DNA from 2 places in the Streptomyces sp. JLBT605 genome. Region 1 is predicted to be linked to the other one. Evidence: riboswitches for the same ligand, from Rfam matches in the RefSeq annotation. Region 1 holds a riboswitch; the other holds the start of a gene.
What was found. Region 1 has a riboswitch for S-adenosylmethionine ahead of thrC (threonine synthase). Riboswitches for the same ligand answer to the same signal wherever they lie in the genome.

Region 1 (6,969 bases):
CGCGCTGGCCGGGCCCGCCGCCGGCTCCTGACCGACCGGCCGACCAGCCGGTCAGCCGATCAGCCAGTCAGTCGGTCACCCGGGCAGCCGGTGAGACATCAGCGGGGCGCGGCCGCAGCGTCAGGTCGGCGACCACCGCGGCGTGATCGGACGGCCAGACCCCGTCGATGGGGGCGTCACCCGCCCGCCGCACCGCGCGGACACCGCCCAGGCCGCCGCGGCCGGGCACGCCGACGTGGATGTAGTCGATGCGCGAGCTCGGCTCCAGGCTCTCGGCGGCGTGCGGGTTGGCGCGGTCCCAGGTGGCCGCCGGGGCGGCCGGGTCGGCATAACTCCAGGCGTCCAGCAGCACCTGCCCGGGCACCACCGGGGCGGTCAGCCGACCGCCGAACAGCCGCAGCTCGTCCGACTCCGGCGGCGCGTTGAAATCCCCCGTGACCACCGGCGGAAAGCCACCCGGGCCGCTCGGCGGCGGGTCCCGGCGCCCGGCCACGAACTCGGCCAGCGCGGTCACCTGCGCCACGCGCACCGCCGACTCGCACGCCGCGGCGTTGAGATGCGCGGTGAAGAACGGCACCCGCGCGCCCGGCGCGTCGATCAGCGCGTACAGCGCCAGCCGGCCGTCGTCCCGTCCACCGGCCGGGACCGGCAGCCGCAGCGCCTCGTGATCGAGGATCGGCCACCGGCTGAGCACCGCGTTGCCGACATCGAGCCCGGCGGCGGTGTCCGGGCCGCCGGGCCCGGCGGAGTCCTCCAGCTGCTCGCGCCAGCGGTCCGGCAGCTCGGACGCGGCCCAGGCCCAGTGCCACCGCCCGCCGGACGCCCGGCTGAGCCGCTCGGTGAGCCAGGCCGCCAGATTCCCCTCCCCGGCACCCCAGACCTCCTGAAGCCCGATCACGTCCGGCCGGACCTCCCGCAGCACCGTCGCGATCGCCTCCCGCCGGGCCGCCCAGTCGCCGAACCGCCACCACACGTTCCAGGTCAGCACCCGCAGCACCGCCGGCCCGCCCGGTGCCCCGAGCACATCGGGGCCGTTCAGGGAGGAGGCGGGGGGTGCGGGAGTCATCTGCCCAGCGCCCGCAACTGCGCCAGGAACCACTCCTGTGGCGGCAGCGCGGTGGCCGCCGCGGCCAGCCGCGCCGAGCGCTCGGAACGCTCGGCGGCCGGCATCAGCAGCGCCTCGTGCAGTGCCTCGGCGGTGGCCTCCACGTCGTACGGATTCACCACCAGCGCGTCCTCGCCCAGCTCCGCGAAGGCACCCGCCTCCCGGGAGAGCACCAGCGCACAGCCCTCCTCCGAGACCACCGGGACCTCCTTGGCGACCAGGTTCATCCCGTCCCGGATCGGGTTGACCAGGGCCACGTCCGCCAGCCGGTAGGCGGCCAGCGAGCGCGCGAAGTCGTCCTTCACATGGAGCGCCACCGGCTGCCAGTCCGCCGTGCCGAACGCCGCGTTGATCTCCTCGGCGACCCGCGCCACCTGGGCGGTGTACTCCCGGTAGACCGCCAGGTCCTGCCGCGAGGGATAGGCGAACGCCAGGTGCACGACCCGGCCCCGCCACTCCGGCTGCCGCTCCAGCAGCCGGCGGAAGGCCAGCAGCCCGCGCACGATGTTCTTGGACAGCTCGGTACGGTCCACCCTCACGATCGTCCGCCGCCCGGCGCCGATCTGCTCGCGGAGGGCCACCAGCCGCTCCTCCACGTCCGGCTGCCGCGACCGCCGGCGGAGGAATTCCGCGTCGGCGCCCAGCCCGTGTACACCCAGCCGGGTGGTGCGCCCCTCGGCGCGCACCTCCACCTCCGTCCCGTCGCGCACCACCTCCGCGCCGAGCACCGCCGTGCAGCAGTCGGCGAACGCGCCGGCCCAGCGCTCGGTGAGGAAGGCCGCGCGGTCGCCGCCCAGCATGCCGCGCAGCAGCTGCGCCGCGATGTCGTCGGGCAGCAGCCGGAAGTAGTCCGGCGGCGCCCACGGGGTGTGCGAGAAGTGGCCGATGCGCAGGTCGGGGCGGAGGGTGCGCAGCAGCCCGGGGACGAGTGCGAGGTGGTAGTCCTGCACCAGCACGGTGGCGCCGGGCGCCGCCTCGCCGGCGAGCGCGTCCGCGAAGGCCGCGTTGTACCCCTCGTACGCCGCCCAGCGGGTGCGGAAGCGGTCGTCGAAGACCGGGTCGAGCGGGGTCTGGTAGAGCAGGTGGTGGACGAACCACAGCACCGAGTTGGCGATGTCGTTGTACGCGGCGGCGAAGACCTCCGGGGCGATGTCGAGCATCCGCACCCGCTGGCCGCCGGTGTCGGCCGGGTCGAGATGGCCACCCCCGGCCCGCCGCGCCGCCTCCCGGTCCCCCTCGCCCAGCGCCGCGCACACCCACACCGAGTCGACGGCGTGCGCGGCTGCCGGTTGCGCGCCTGTTGGTTGTGCGCCCGATGGTCGTGCGTCCGATGGCTGCGCCTCGGACGCTTTCGGGCCGATCGCGCTGAGTCCGGAGACCAGGCCGCCGCCACCGCGCCGGGCGATGAGCGTGCCGTCGTCGCCCGGGGTGTAGGAGACCGGGCCGCGGTTGGAAGCCACCAGGACCTGGGCGCCCTGGGCGCCTGAGCGGTCGAACGCCATGCCGCGAGCCTAGCCGCGCGCCGCGGCGCGCAAACGTGAGCTGCGCCGCTCGCACTACCCGGGGCGTGCGGGACGGGTCAGGCGGCGTGGTGGGTCAGGCCGCGCGGCGCGTGGCGTACTCCGGGATCTCGATCATCGGTGGCCGCTCCTCGGTGTCCACGGCCGTGGTGCGCGGCACGAAGCCCCGCTCCGCCCGCTCGAACTGGGTCAGGCGGGGCCGGATGAGATGGCCGCGGGCCAGCCGGAGCTGGGCGGTGCGGTAGATCGCCGCGGCCATCCGGCCCAGCGCCTGGCTGTCCTGGTGCCGGTGGATGCGGACGCCCACGTCCACCTGGGCCAGGGCGTCCAGGCCGACGGTGTGCAGGGAGTCGACGAGCAGGCCCAGCTCGACGCCGTATCCGACCGGGAAGGGGAGCCGCTCCAGAAGGCTGCGGCGGGCCGCGTACTCCCCGCCGAGCGGCTGTACGAAGCCGGCCAGCTGCGGCCAGTGCAGATTCAGCAGCGGCCGGGCGACCAGCTCGGTCACCCTGCCGCCCTGGCCCTGGCCCTGGCTCTGGCCCTGGCCCGTCGCCGCGCCGGCGGCTGACCGATCGGGCCCGGGCCCGGCGCCCGGGCCCGGCGCCTCCGGCCCGGCCACCAGCGGCCGGTCGTACATCGCCTTGACGAACTGCACCTCGGGATCGGTCAGCAGCGGGCCGACGATCCCGGAGACGAACTCGGCGGAGAAGTCCCGCAGATCGGCGTCGATGAAGCAGACGATGTCGCCGCTGGTGGCCAGCAGCGAACGCCACAGCACCTCGCCCTTTCCGGGCAGGGCGGGGAGCCGGGGGAGCAGGGAGTCCCGGTGGACCACCGTGGCGCCGGCCGCGGCGGCGACGTCGGCGGTGCGGTCCGTCGAGCCGGAGTCCACCACGATCAGCTCGTCGACGAGTGGCGCGGTGGGGGACATCAGCTCGCGCCGGATGGTGGCGGCGATCGCGCCGACCGTGGCCTCCTCGTTGAGCGCGGGCAGCACCACGCTCACCGTGGTCCCGGTGGCGCCCTTCGCGGCGAGCAGCTGGTCGAGCGGACGGTCGGCAGCGGACCAGGACCGCTGGGCCAGCCAGCGCTCCACCTCTTCCAGCACGATGTACGACTCCCCTGTGTGAGCGGTGATCAGCGGCACGGGTGGGTACGCGCTGGTGGTCGCGCGTACGCGCCGGGTGACGCATCTCGCGGTTCGGAACGGCCCTTCCCGTCTCCGAGGCTTCGGATACAGTCTTGAACAACGCGGAGGACCGTCGCATGCCGGGGTCCCTTCCGCCGACAAACGCCTGGGCATCGCCCAGCGCCATACCGCTCATCCAGAGGGGCAGAGGGACACGGCCCGTTGAAGCCCCGGCAACCCTCCAGCCGGTTCTTAACTCATCTCACGTGAGGCTCCCGGCTAGGGAAGGTGCCAATTCCGTCTCACGGCGAGGTGCGTCGTGAGGAAGATGAGGAGAAAGGGCCTCGCCTCCATGGCTGTGCAAGCTGTCGAATCCGGAACCACCTCTACCCCCGTCGGCGGAGCCGACTCGAAGACCGTGGCCCTCGGCCCCGCCACCGCGCTCTCCTGTCGCGAGTGTGGTGAGCGCTTCGCCCTCGGCCCGATCTTCGCCTGCGCGGAGTGTTTCGGTCCGCTGGAGGTCGCCTACGCGCTGCCGACCGGCGATCCGGAGGGGCTGCGGAAGCGGATCGAGGCCGGACCGAACTCCATCTGGCGCTACGCCCCGCTGCTCCCCGTCCCCGGCGACGTCGCGGAGAAGCCCAACCTGAACCCGGGCTTCACCAAGCTGGTCAAGGCCGACAACCTCGCGCGCGAGCTGGGCATCACCGGCGCGCTGCACATCAAGGACGACTCGGGGAACCCGACCCACTCCTTCAAGGACCGGGTGGTCGCCATCGCCGTCGAGGCGGCCCGCGCCTTCGGCTTCACCACCCTCTCCTGCTCCTCCACCGGCAACCTCGCCGGCGCGGTGGGCGCCGCCGCGGCCCGCGCCGGGTTCCGCTCCTGCGTCTTCATCCCGCACGACCTGGAGGCCGGCAAGGTCGTCATGGCCGCCGTCTACGGCGGTGACCTGGTCGGCATCGAGGGGACCTACGACGACGTCAACCGCTTCTGCTCGGAGCTGATCGGCGACCCGCTCGGCGAGGGCTGGGGCTTCGTCAACGTCAACCTCCGCCCGTACTACGGCGAGGGATCCAAGACGCTGGCCTACGAGATCTGCGAGCAGCTGGGCTGGGAGCTGCCGGACCAGATCGTCATCCCGATCGCCTCCGGCTCCCAGCTCACCAAGATCGACAAGGGGCTGAAGGAGCTGATCCAGCTCGGGCTGGTGGCCGACAAGCCCTACAAGATCTTCGGCGCTCAGGCGGAGGGCTGCTCCCCGGTCTCCCGCGCCTTCAAGGACGGGCACGACGTGGTGCGGCCGGTGAAGCCCGCCACCATCGCCAAGTCCCTCGCCATCGGCAACCCGGCGGACGGCCCGTACGTCCTGGACATCGCGCGCCGCACCGGCGGAGCGGTGGAGGACGTGACCGACGAGCAGATCGTGGACGCGATCAAGCTGCTGGCCCGCACCGAGGGGATCTTCGCGGAGACCGCGGGCGGGGTGACGGTCGGGGTGACGAAGAAGCTCATCGACAACGGCCTGCTCGACCCGGCCCTGACGACCGTCGTCCTCAACACCGGTGACGGCCTCAAGACGCTGGACGCGGTCGCGCCCACGACGGGGCCGTCCGCAACCATCCGCCCCACGCTGGAATCGTTCCGAGAGGCTGGCCTCGCATGAGCGTCAACGTCCGAATCCCGACCATTCTCCGTACCTACACCGGCGGGCAGGCCGAGGTGAGCGCCGAGGGCGCGACCCTCGCCGAGGTCATCGAGTCCCTGGAGAAGAACCACCCGGGCATCGCCGCGCGCGTCCTGGACGACCAGGGCAAGCTGCGCCGCTTCGTCAACGTCTACGTGAACGACGACGACGTGCGCTTCGAGGGCGGCCTGCAGGCGGCCACTCCGGACGGCGCAGGCGTCTCGATCATTCCGGCCGTCGCGGGCGGCTGACCCACGCCCGAACCCCCCGTAATACCGGAATCGCCTCGTCCTGATAGAAACGGACGGGGCGATTCCGTGTTTCGAAGCGCGATACAGTTGAACTCGAATCCCCCGCAGGCGCATCGCCATCACATATGAGAACCCGTCAAGTTGTGAGCAAATTGTGTGCACCAATTGCCGGGTTGATCCGCTATGCCCGGCCCGACTTGCCCTGAATCCCCGTAATTCTCCGCTTAGTGCCACTCGGCCGCCTCCGGATTTCTCGTCCGATTGACCTGTTGCGCTGGGCAGTTGGGCAGATACATTCAGCGGCGGTCGACGCGTTCCGGCGCACGCCTCCCACTGACCGGGAGGTGAGGTCTGACCCGGGTCCGCGGAGTGCGGTCCTGTGCAAGGGCCAGTAATAGGGGAGTTAGGAATGGCTCAGGGCACCGTCAAGTGGTTCAACGCGGAGAAGGGGTACGGCTTCATCGCGGTCGACGGTGGTGCGGACGTGTTCGTCCACTACAGCGCGATCCAGATGGACGGCTACCGCACCCTTGAGGAGGGCCAGCGAGTCGAGTTCGAGATCTCGCAGGGTCAGAAGGGGCCGCAGGCGGACATGGTCCGTGTGTCGGCCTGAGCGCCGAGGCAGCAGACCGCTGACGTCAGCGAACGGAAGGGCCCGCACCCCGCTGGGGTGCGGGCCCTTCCGTCTGTCCGCGGGTGGAGCCGGGAGGCGGTCCGGGGACGCCCCTCCGGCGTCGCCTCACCCTTTCGAGTGCCGCCCCAACAGCTTGCACTCTCGGGTGCCGAGTGCTAATCATTGCTTAGCACTCTCCGAGTGAGAGTGACAAAGAAGGACCGGGTCGGTGAGGCCCGCAGGCCCGCGGGGCAAGGAACCGCAAGGGCAGGCAGGCCGTCCGTCGCGGGCGCCAGGCGCGGTCCGGAGCAATCCACCCCGTCTTGGGAGGACCACTTCACATGGCCAAGATCATCGCGTTCGACGAGGAGGCGCGGCGCGGCCTCGAGCGCGGGATGAACCAGCTCGCCGACGCCGTCAAGGTCACCCTCGGCCCCAAGGGCCGCAACGTCGTCCTCGAGAAGAAGTGGGGCGCCCCCACGATCACCAACGATGGTGTGTCCATCGCCAAGGAGATCGAGCTCGAGGACCCGTACGAGAAGATCGGCGCCGAGCTGGTCAAGGAGGTCGCGAAGAAGACGGACGACGTCGCCGGTGACGGCACGACGACCGCGACCGTCCTCGCCCAGGCGCTGGTCAAGGAAGGCCTGCGCAACGTCGCCGC
Region 2 (6,969 bases), 1.3 Mb from region 1:
GGTACATGACCCCGGCTCCGCTCTCACACCGCGGACTCGGCGGTACCTCCGCGGCCATCCTCGGTGGATGATCACCCGCGCGGAGGTTCGAGGTTGACCTTAGTAACCTCATCGTGATCGCTTCAAATCCCACCGGCAAAAAACTCTGTCCACACGCGTATCTTTTACAAACATCATACGTACCGTGATGGGCAGTTGACGCTGCGCTGACGATCAGATCCGGGTCGCCGCCGAATATGTTCGCATCAGGTTCGAGCACGCCACTCAGGCGCGAGCACGTTCGTCACCGGCCGGGCGTGGGGCACGCCGCTCAGGCGCGGGCACGCTGGCCAGGTCGGGCATAACACTCAGGTGCGGGCAAGTCGCTTGAGCAGCAACGCGGACGCCACCGGCCGCGCCCCGGCCCTGGCCACCCCGTCCGCCACCTCACGGTCGGTGGAGACCACCACCACCGGACGGCCCGGCGGTTCGGCGCGCACCAGCTGCCGGATGAGCTCGTCGGCCGTCACCCCCGGCTTGCTGAACAGCACCCGCACCCCGCGCGGCGGCGCGAGCAGCACCGGGGCCGCCAGCTCGGCTCCATCGAAGACGCAGGTCATCTCGGCGCCGGTCTGCGCCGCCAGCACCGCGAGCCCGCCCAGCAGCCGCAGCCGCTGCTTCTCCAGCGGCATGGTCGGATAGCCGGTCTTGGTGACGTTGTAGCCGTCCACCACCAGATGCGCCTGAGGCAGCGCCAGCAGCTGGTCCAGCAGCGCGGGGTCGGTCTCCGACAGGGCCCGCCGCGCGATGTCCTTCGGCGTCATCTTCCCCGGCTCGACCGCGTCCACGGTGTCCGCCGGACGGGTGGACGCGGGCGGCAGCGCCAGCTCCCGGCGCAGGCCCTGCGCCGACTCCAGCACCGTGTCCAGCAGCAGCCGCACCCGCATGTCCTCCACGCTGCGGCCCTCGCGCGCGGCCCGGCGGCTCGCCTCCAGCGCCGCCTCGGCCTCCGCCACCCGGGCCCGCAGCCGGCGCGCCTCACCGTCCGCCATGGCCCCTTGCGCGGCGGCCGCGGAGCGCACCGACTCCAGCTCGGCCTCCGCCTTGCGCAGGGCGGCCTCACCGCGCTTCACATCGCTCAGCGCACTGCGCAGCTTGCGGTGCAGCGCTTCGGCCTCCTTGCGGGCGGCCTCCAGCTCGGCCCGGTTCCGCTCGGCCTCGGCCCGGCCCGCGGCCCGGGTCTGCGCCAGCTCCTCGCGCAGCCGAGCCACCTCGCGCTCCGCCTCCTCGCCGGCCCGCTCGGCATCCGCCCGCTGCACCTCCTCGCCCGCCGCCTCGACGAGCTTGACCCAGCCGGCCGGGCGCAGCACATAGGCCAGCGCCGCCACGTCGACCGGATCCGCGGCGGCCGGCGGCGATCCGCCGTCGATCGCCTCGGCCAGCTCGCCGTGCGCCTCGCGGAGCCGGACGCCGATCCGCTGCCGGAAGACGGCGTCGCCCTCCACCGCGGCCGCCATGGCGTTCCCCGCGAACTTCGCCCGACGAGTCGGGGTGAAACGGGCGTACTGCCGCAACTGGGGTGGGAGTTCGGTGACCGTCAGGCCACCGAAGGCCTCCGCGACGAGCGCCACGACCCGGCGCCGCACCCCTTCGGGCAGGGGACGGTCCAGGGACTCGGTGCCGCCACCATCGGCGTCACCGGCCGCCTGCGGGCCGTCCGTCCGTTCCACCACCTGTCACCGCTCCGTTTCTCAGGCGCTCGCGCCGGCGCCCGGGCGGTCCACCAGCTCGATCTGGTCGACCGCGTTGCACCAGCGGCAACGCACCGACTCGATGGTCTCACTGACCACCTGGCGCTCCTCGATCGCCGGCTCCCCGGCCAGATCCAGGTGGACGTACTCCACGGCCTTGGTCGACCGGGTCACGTCGAAGCGGGTGAGGTTGCCGCACAGGGTGCAGCGCCACCGGGTCCGGTCGGTCGGCTCGGGAACGGCCATCGTCTCGTCCTCTTCTCGGGATGCCGCGGGCGCCGCGGCGCACATCCTGGGCGCGGGCACGATGTCCATGCCGCGTGCTGTAACCCTACGGCCTGAGGGGTGCCGGGCGCCGGGGCCTGTCGCCACCGCGGCCGCGGCGAGGCACTCTGGGCAGGTTCCACCCGGTACGCCATGATCTGTGCGTGATCGAGACGCCAGCAGCTCCCGGCCGGCCCACCGTGACCTACGCGCTCATCGGCGTCTGCTGCCTGGTCTTCGCGATCGGTCCGGCCTCCGGGTTCAACCCCGGTTACGGCACGGGAGGGGAGCTGCTCCGCCGGCAGACGGAGTACTTCGCGCGCTGGGGCGTGGTGCCGGAGGACTTCCTCGCGGGCCCGGACGACGCGCTCACCCCGCTCACCGCGCTGTTCGTACACGGCAACTGGCTGCATCTGCTCGGAAACATGCTGTTCTTGTACGTCTTCGGCACCATGGCCGAGCAGCGGATGGGCCGTCCGCTGTTCGCCGTCTTCTACCTGGGCACCGGCTATCTGGCGCTGGCCGGCTACGCCATCGCGCACGCCGGCTCCACGCAGCCCCTGGTCGGGGCGTCCGGGTCCATCTCCGGGGTGCTCGGCGCCTTCCTGTGGCTCTTCCCCCGGGCCCGGGTGACCAGCCTCTTCCCGTTCCTGCTCTTCCTGCCGCTGCGCTTCCCGGCCTGGGTGGTACTGATCTTCTGGTTCGCCCTCCAGTGGCTGGCCGTCCACCAGGCGGGCGATCGTCCCGGGGTGGCCTATCTGGCCCATCTGATCGGCTTCACCCTCGGCTTCCTCTTCGCCTGGGGGCGTTTCCGGGGGCCGGATAGAGTGAGGGGCGCAGCCCGTCCCAGTGAGGGAGACAGTCCACCGTGATCACCGCCATCGTGCTCATCAAGACCCACGTCGACCAGATCCCCGAGATCGCCGAGAAGATCGCCTCTCTGGAGGGGGTCAGTGAGGTCTATTCGGTCACCGGTGCGCACGACCTGATCGCGATGGTGCGGGTGCCCGGCCACGAGAACCTCGCGGATGTCATCCCCGGCCGGATCAACAAGGTGCCCGGCGTCGCCTCGACGGAGACGCACGTGGCCTTCCGTACGTACTCCCAGCACGACCTGGAAGCGGCGTTCGCCATCGGCCTGGACGCCTGACCCCGGGGGGCGCCGCGGGGGCGCTTTCGCGCCCCGGCCCCCCTGCCACAGGCGCTAGACCGCCGGGACGCAGCGCCCGTCCTCCGTGCGGTACCTCCACTTCGCGCCGTCCCGGACCAGCTCCTTCACCGCGGCGACGAACCGCTCGACGTGCTCGTCGGGGGTCCCGGCGCCGAAGCTCACCCGGATGGCGTTGAGCGACCTTCCCTCCTCGCCCGCCTTCGGCGAGGAGGGGTCCACACCCGGCGCCGCCTCCGGAGCACCGCACTCCCCCGGGTCCTGGGCGTCGCCGCCCAGCAGGGTGCGGACCAGCGGGTGGGCGCAGAACAGCCCGTCGCGCACCCCGATGCCGTACTCGGCGGAGAGCGCCGCGGCCAGGTGCGAGCTGTTCCAGCCCTCCACCACGAACGACACCACGCCCACCCTGTCTGCGGTGTCGTCGCCGAACAGCGACAGCACGCGCACCTCGGGCACCTCGGCGAGGCCGGCCAGGACCCGGGTCAGCAGCCGCTGCTCACGGGCGACCAGGGCCTCGAACCCGGCCTCGGTCAGCGCCTTGCAGGCGGCGGCGACGGCGTAGGCACCGATGACGTTGGGCGAACCGGCCTCGTGCCGCGCCGCGCTGGTGTGCCACTCCACGTCCACCCCGCCGTCGGGCCGGCGCGCCACCGTGCGGCTCGCCCCGCCACCGGCCAGGTACGGATCCGCCTCGCGCAGCCAGTCCGCCCGCCCGGCCAGCACCCCGGCGCCGAACGGGGCGTACAGCTTGTGCCCGGAGAAGGCCACCCAGTCCACGTCCGCCGCCGCGATGTCCACCGGGTGATGCGGCGCCAGTTGCGCGGCGTCCAGCACGATCCGCGCCCCGTGCGCATGCGCGGCGGCCGCCAGCTCCTCCACCGGCCACAGCTCGCCGGTCACGTTGGAGGCGCCGGTGACGCACACCAGCGCCGGGCCGTGGGGCTCGCGATCGGTGAGCGCCCGCTCCAGGCTCTCGACCGCTTCGCGGCGCGACCGGGGCGCGGCCAGGTAGGTCACCTCGACGTCCGCCCGGCGCTCCCAGGGCAGCAGCGAGGCGTGGTGCTCGGTCTCGAAGACGAAGACCCGGGTGCCGGCGGGCAGCGCGGCGGCCAGCAGATTGAGCGAATCCGTGGTGGACCGGGTGAAGACGACCTGGTCGTCGGGGCGGCAGCCGAGGAACGAGGCGACCTGCCCGCGGCTGTTCTCGAACAGTTCGGTGGACAGCTGCGAGAGGTAGCCCGCTCCCCGGTGCACGCTGCCGTAGTACGGGGCGTAGGCGGCGATGTCGTCCCAGACCCGCTGGAGGGCGGGGGCGCTGGCGGCGTAGTCCAGGGCGGCGTAGGTCACCTCGCCACCGGTGACGAGCGGCACCCGAACGTCCCGTCCCAGAACGGGCAGCGGGGCACAAATCGACGGGTCGGCGGCAACGGTGGAGACAGACATGGCGAACTCCCGTGGGGAAGGCAGGCGAAACCCACTGCGCGGCGGCAGGGCAACGCGCGACAGCGGAGAAAAGGAGAGAGGGGTGTGCGGAAGAGGGGCCGACGGGCCCTATCGCATTCGCTTGCTCACGAGACTGCTCCCTTGAGGACCAGGACCCCAGGGATCGCAAGGGGTCCGCGCTTGCCGCAGACCTCGCTGCCTGCGGCCTGGTCATCACCCGGGGCACCCCGCCACGGACGGAGGGTTGCCGGACAGCGGGCCGGGGCCGTAGTCGCTGTCACTCGTGACCTGACGGGAAGTATGCCAAATGATCGCCGCAGCGCAAGTAGCCGTCCGCATGACGGGACGGCGATGGGGCCGGACCACCGGTCCGGCCCCATCGGCGGACTCCGCAAGGGAGTTACACGTTGCTGGCCTCGACCCAGCGCTGCAGGGCCCGCTGGGCCGAGCCCGAGTCGATGGACTCCGCGGCCCGGTCGATACCGGCCGCGATCTGCTCCGTCAGCGACCCGGGGCCCGGGTCGAGGGCGACCAGCGCGGCGGCCGCGTTCAGCAGCACCGCGTCCCGTACCGGGCCGCGCTCGCCGGCCAGCAGCCGCCGGGCCACGTCCGCGTTGTACGAGGCGTCGGCGCCGCGCAGCGCCTCCACCGGCACCAGGTCGATGCCGACATCGCGCGGGTCGAAGCGCTCCGGGCGCACCGTGCCCTCCTGGACCACCCACACCTGGGAGGGCGCGGTGACGGTCAGCTCGTCCAGGCCGTCCTCGCCGCGGAAGACCAGGGCCGACGAGCCCCGGTCGGCCAGCACGCCGGCGATGATCGGCGCCATCCGGGCGTCCGCGACCCCGGTCGCCTGGGCGGTGACCCTGGCCGGGTTGGTCAGCGGGCCGAGGAAGTTGAAGGTGGTGGGGATGCCCAGCTCGCGCCGGGCGGGCGCGACATGCCGCAGCGAGGGGTGGAACCTGACCGCGAAGCAGAAGGTGATGCCCGCTTCCTGGGCCACCTCGACGACGCGCCCCGGCGACAGCTCCAGGTTGACTCCCAGCTTCTCCAGCACATCGGAGGATCCGCTGGCCGAGGAGGAGGCGCGGTTGCCGTGCTTGACCACCTTCACCCCGGCGCCGGCCACGACCAGGGCGGACATGGTGGAGATGTTGACCGTCTTCGCCTGGTCCCCTCCGGTGCCGACGATGTCGACGGCCGGCCCCTCCACCTCGATCAGGGTCGCGTGCTCGTACATCGTGCGGACCAGCCCGGACACCTCGGCGACGGTCTCGCCCTTGGCGCGCAGCGCGACCGCGAAGCCGGCGATCTGCGCGTCGGTCGCCTCCCCGCGCATGATGCGGTCCATCGCCCAGGCGGTGTCGTCGGCGCTCAGGTCCACCCCGCGCAGCAGCGAGTTGAGAATCTCCGGCCAGCTGGTGGCCGTCGCACGCGGGTCGCCTCCGACTGGGCTGACAACGTCCATGGTCCGCTCCTGGATCCGCGGTGGGCTGAAAAGGCGGTCCGCCTGCCGCAGGCGGGGCCGTCAGCCAGCCTAGCGGCGCACCGCCGCCCGCCGCGGTCCTGCCCGCAGGGCGGACGCCGGGTTGGACGGTCCGGGAAACACGCCAGGGACAGGCCGAGGGCCCCGGTCCACCCCCGTGGGGGCGGGCCGGGGCCCTCGGCTGTGGCGTCAGCTCGACGAGCGGATGATCAGTGGTGGCCGTGGCCTTCGGTGATCTCCTTGTACTCCTCGGCGGTCGGCTTGGGGATCTGCGTGCCCTCGCCGTAGAGGCTCTTGGAGAGCTTCACACGGAGCTTCTCGGAACGCGTCACCTTGCGCCGCACGCCGTTCTCGTCGACCTCCGGCTCCAGCTCCAGCGGCTTGGGCTGGTCGTGCGAGGTCAGCTTGTGCAGCTGGTCCTGCGGGAGCGGCTCGTGCACCTCGATGAACTCACCGTGCGGCAGGCGCTTGATGATGCCGGTCTCGCGACCGTGCAGCACCTTGTCGCGGTCGCGGCGCTGCAGACCCAGGCAGATCCGCTTGGTCACGACGTAGGCGATCACCGGGCCGGCGAACATGCCGATCCGCACGAACCAGGTGACCTGGTTGATCGAGAGCGAGAAGTGGGTCGCCCACAGGTCGTTACCGCCACCGATCAGGGTGATCATGTAGAGGGTCACCCAGGCCACACCGAAGGCGGTGCGGGTCGGCCGGTTGCGCGGCCGGTCCAGGATGTGGTGCTCGCGCTTGTCACCGGTGGCCCAGGACTCGACGAACGGGTACACCGCCAGCGCGATCAGGACCAGCGGGAAGATCACGATCGGGATGAACACACCCAGGACGAGGGTGTGACCCCACGCGCTGATCTCCCAGCCCGG

Region 2: another riboswitch for S-adenosylmethionine. It lies ahead of AC4BDD_RS22475 (aminotransferase class V-fold PLP-dependent enzyme); the one in region 1 lies ahead of thrC (threonine synthase).

The regions. Positions count from the first base shown of each region.
Region 1 is NZ_CM177087.1:3,806,143-3,813,111, forward strand. Features, by position in the region: gene otsB (trehalose-phosphatase) at 1-31, shown strand, start outside; gene AC4BDD_RS16545 (endonuclease/exonuclease/phosphatase family protein) at 68-994, opposite strand; gene AC4BDD_RS16550 (alpha,alpha-trehalose-phosphate synthase (UDP-forming)) at 1,063-2,607, opposite strand; gene AC4BDD_RS16555 (glucosyl-3-phosphoglycerate synthase) at 2,702-3,733, opposite strand; SAM riboswitch class I at 3,944-4,089, shown strand; gene thrC (threonine synthase) at 4,107-5,420, shown strand; gene AC4BDD_RS16565 (MoaD/ThiS family protein) at 5,417-5,692, shown strand; gene AC4BDD_RS16570 (cold-shock protein) at 6,102-6,305, shown strand; gene groL (chaperonin GroEL) at 6,647-6,969, shown strand, end outside.
Region 2 is NZ_CM177087.1:5,150,103-5,157,071, reverse strand. Features, by position in the region: gene AC4BDD_RS22495 (NYN domain-containing protein) at 348-1,709, opposite strand; gene AC4BDD_RS22490 (hypothetical protein) at 1,731-1,976, opposite strand; gene AC4BDD_RS22485 (rhomboid family intramembrane serine protease) at 2,159-2,866, shown strand; gene AC4BDD_RS22480 (Lrp/AsnC family transcriptional regulator) at 2,863-3,144, shown strand; gene AC4BDD_RS22475 (aminotransferase class V-fold PLP-dependent enzyme) at 3,199-4,605, opposite strand; SAM riboswitch class IV at 4,777-4,894, opposite strand; gene trpD (anthranilate phosphoribosyltransferase) at 5,006-6,073, opposite strand; gene qcrB (cytochrome bc1 complex cytochrome b subunit) at 6,301-6,969, opposite strand, start outside.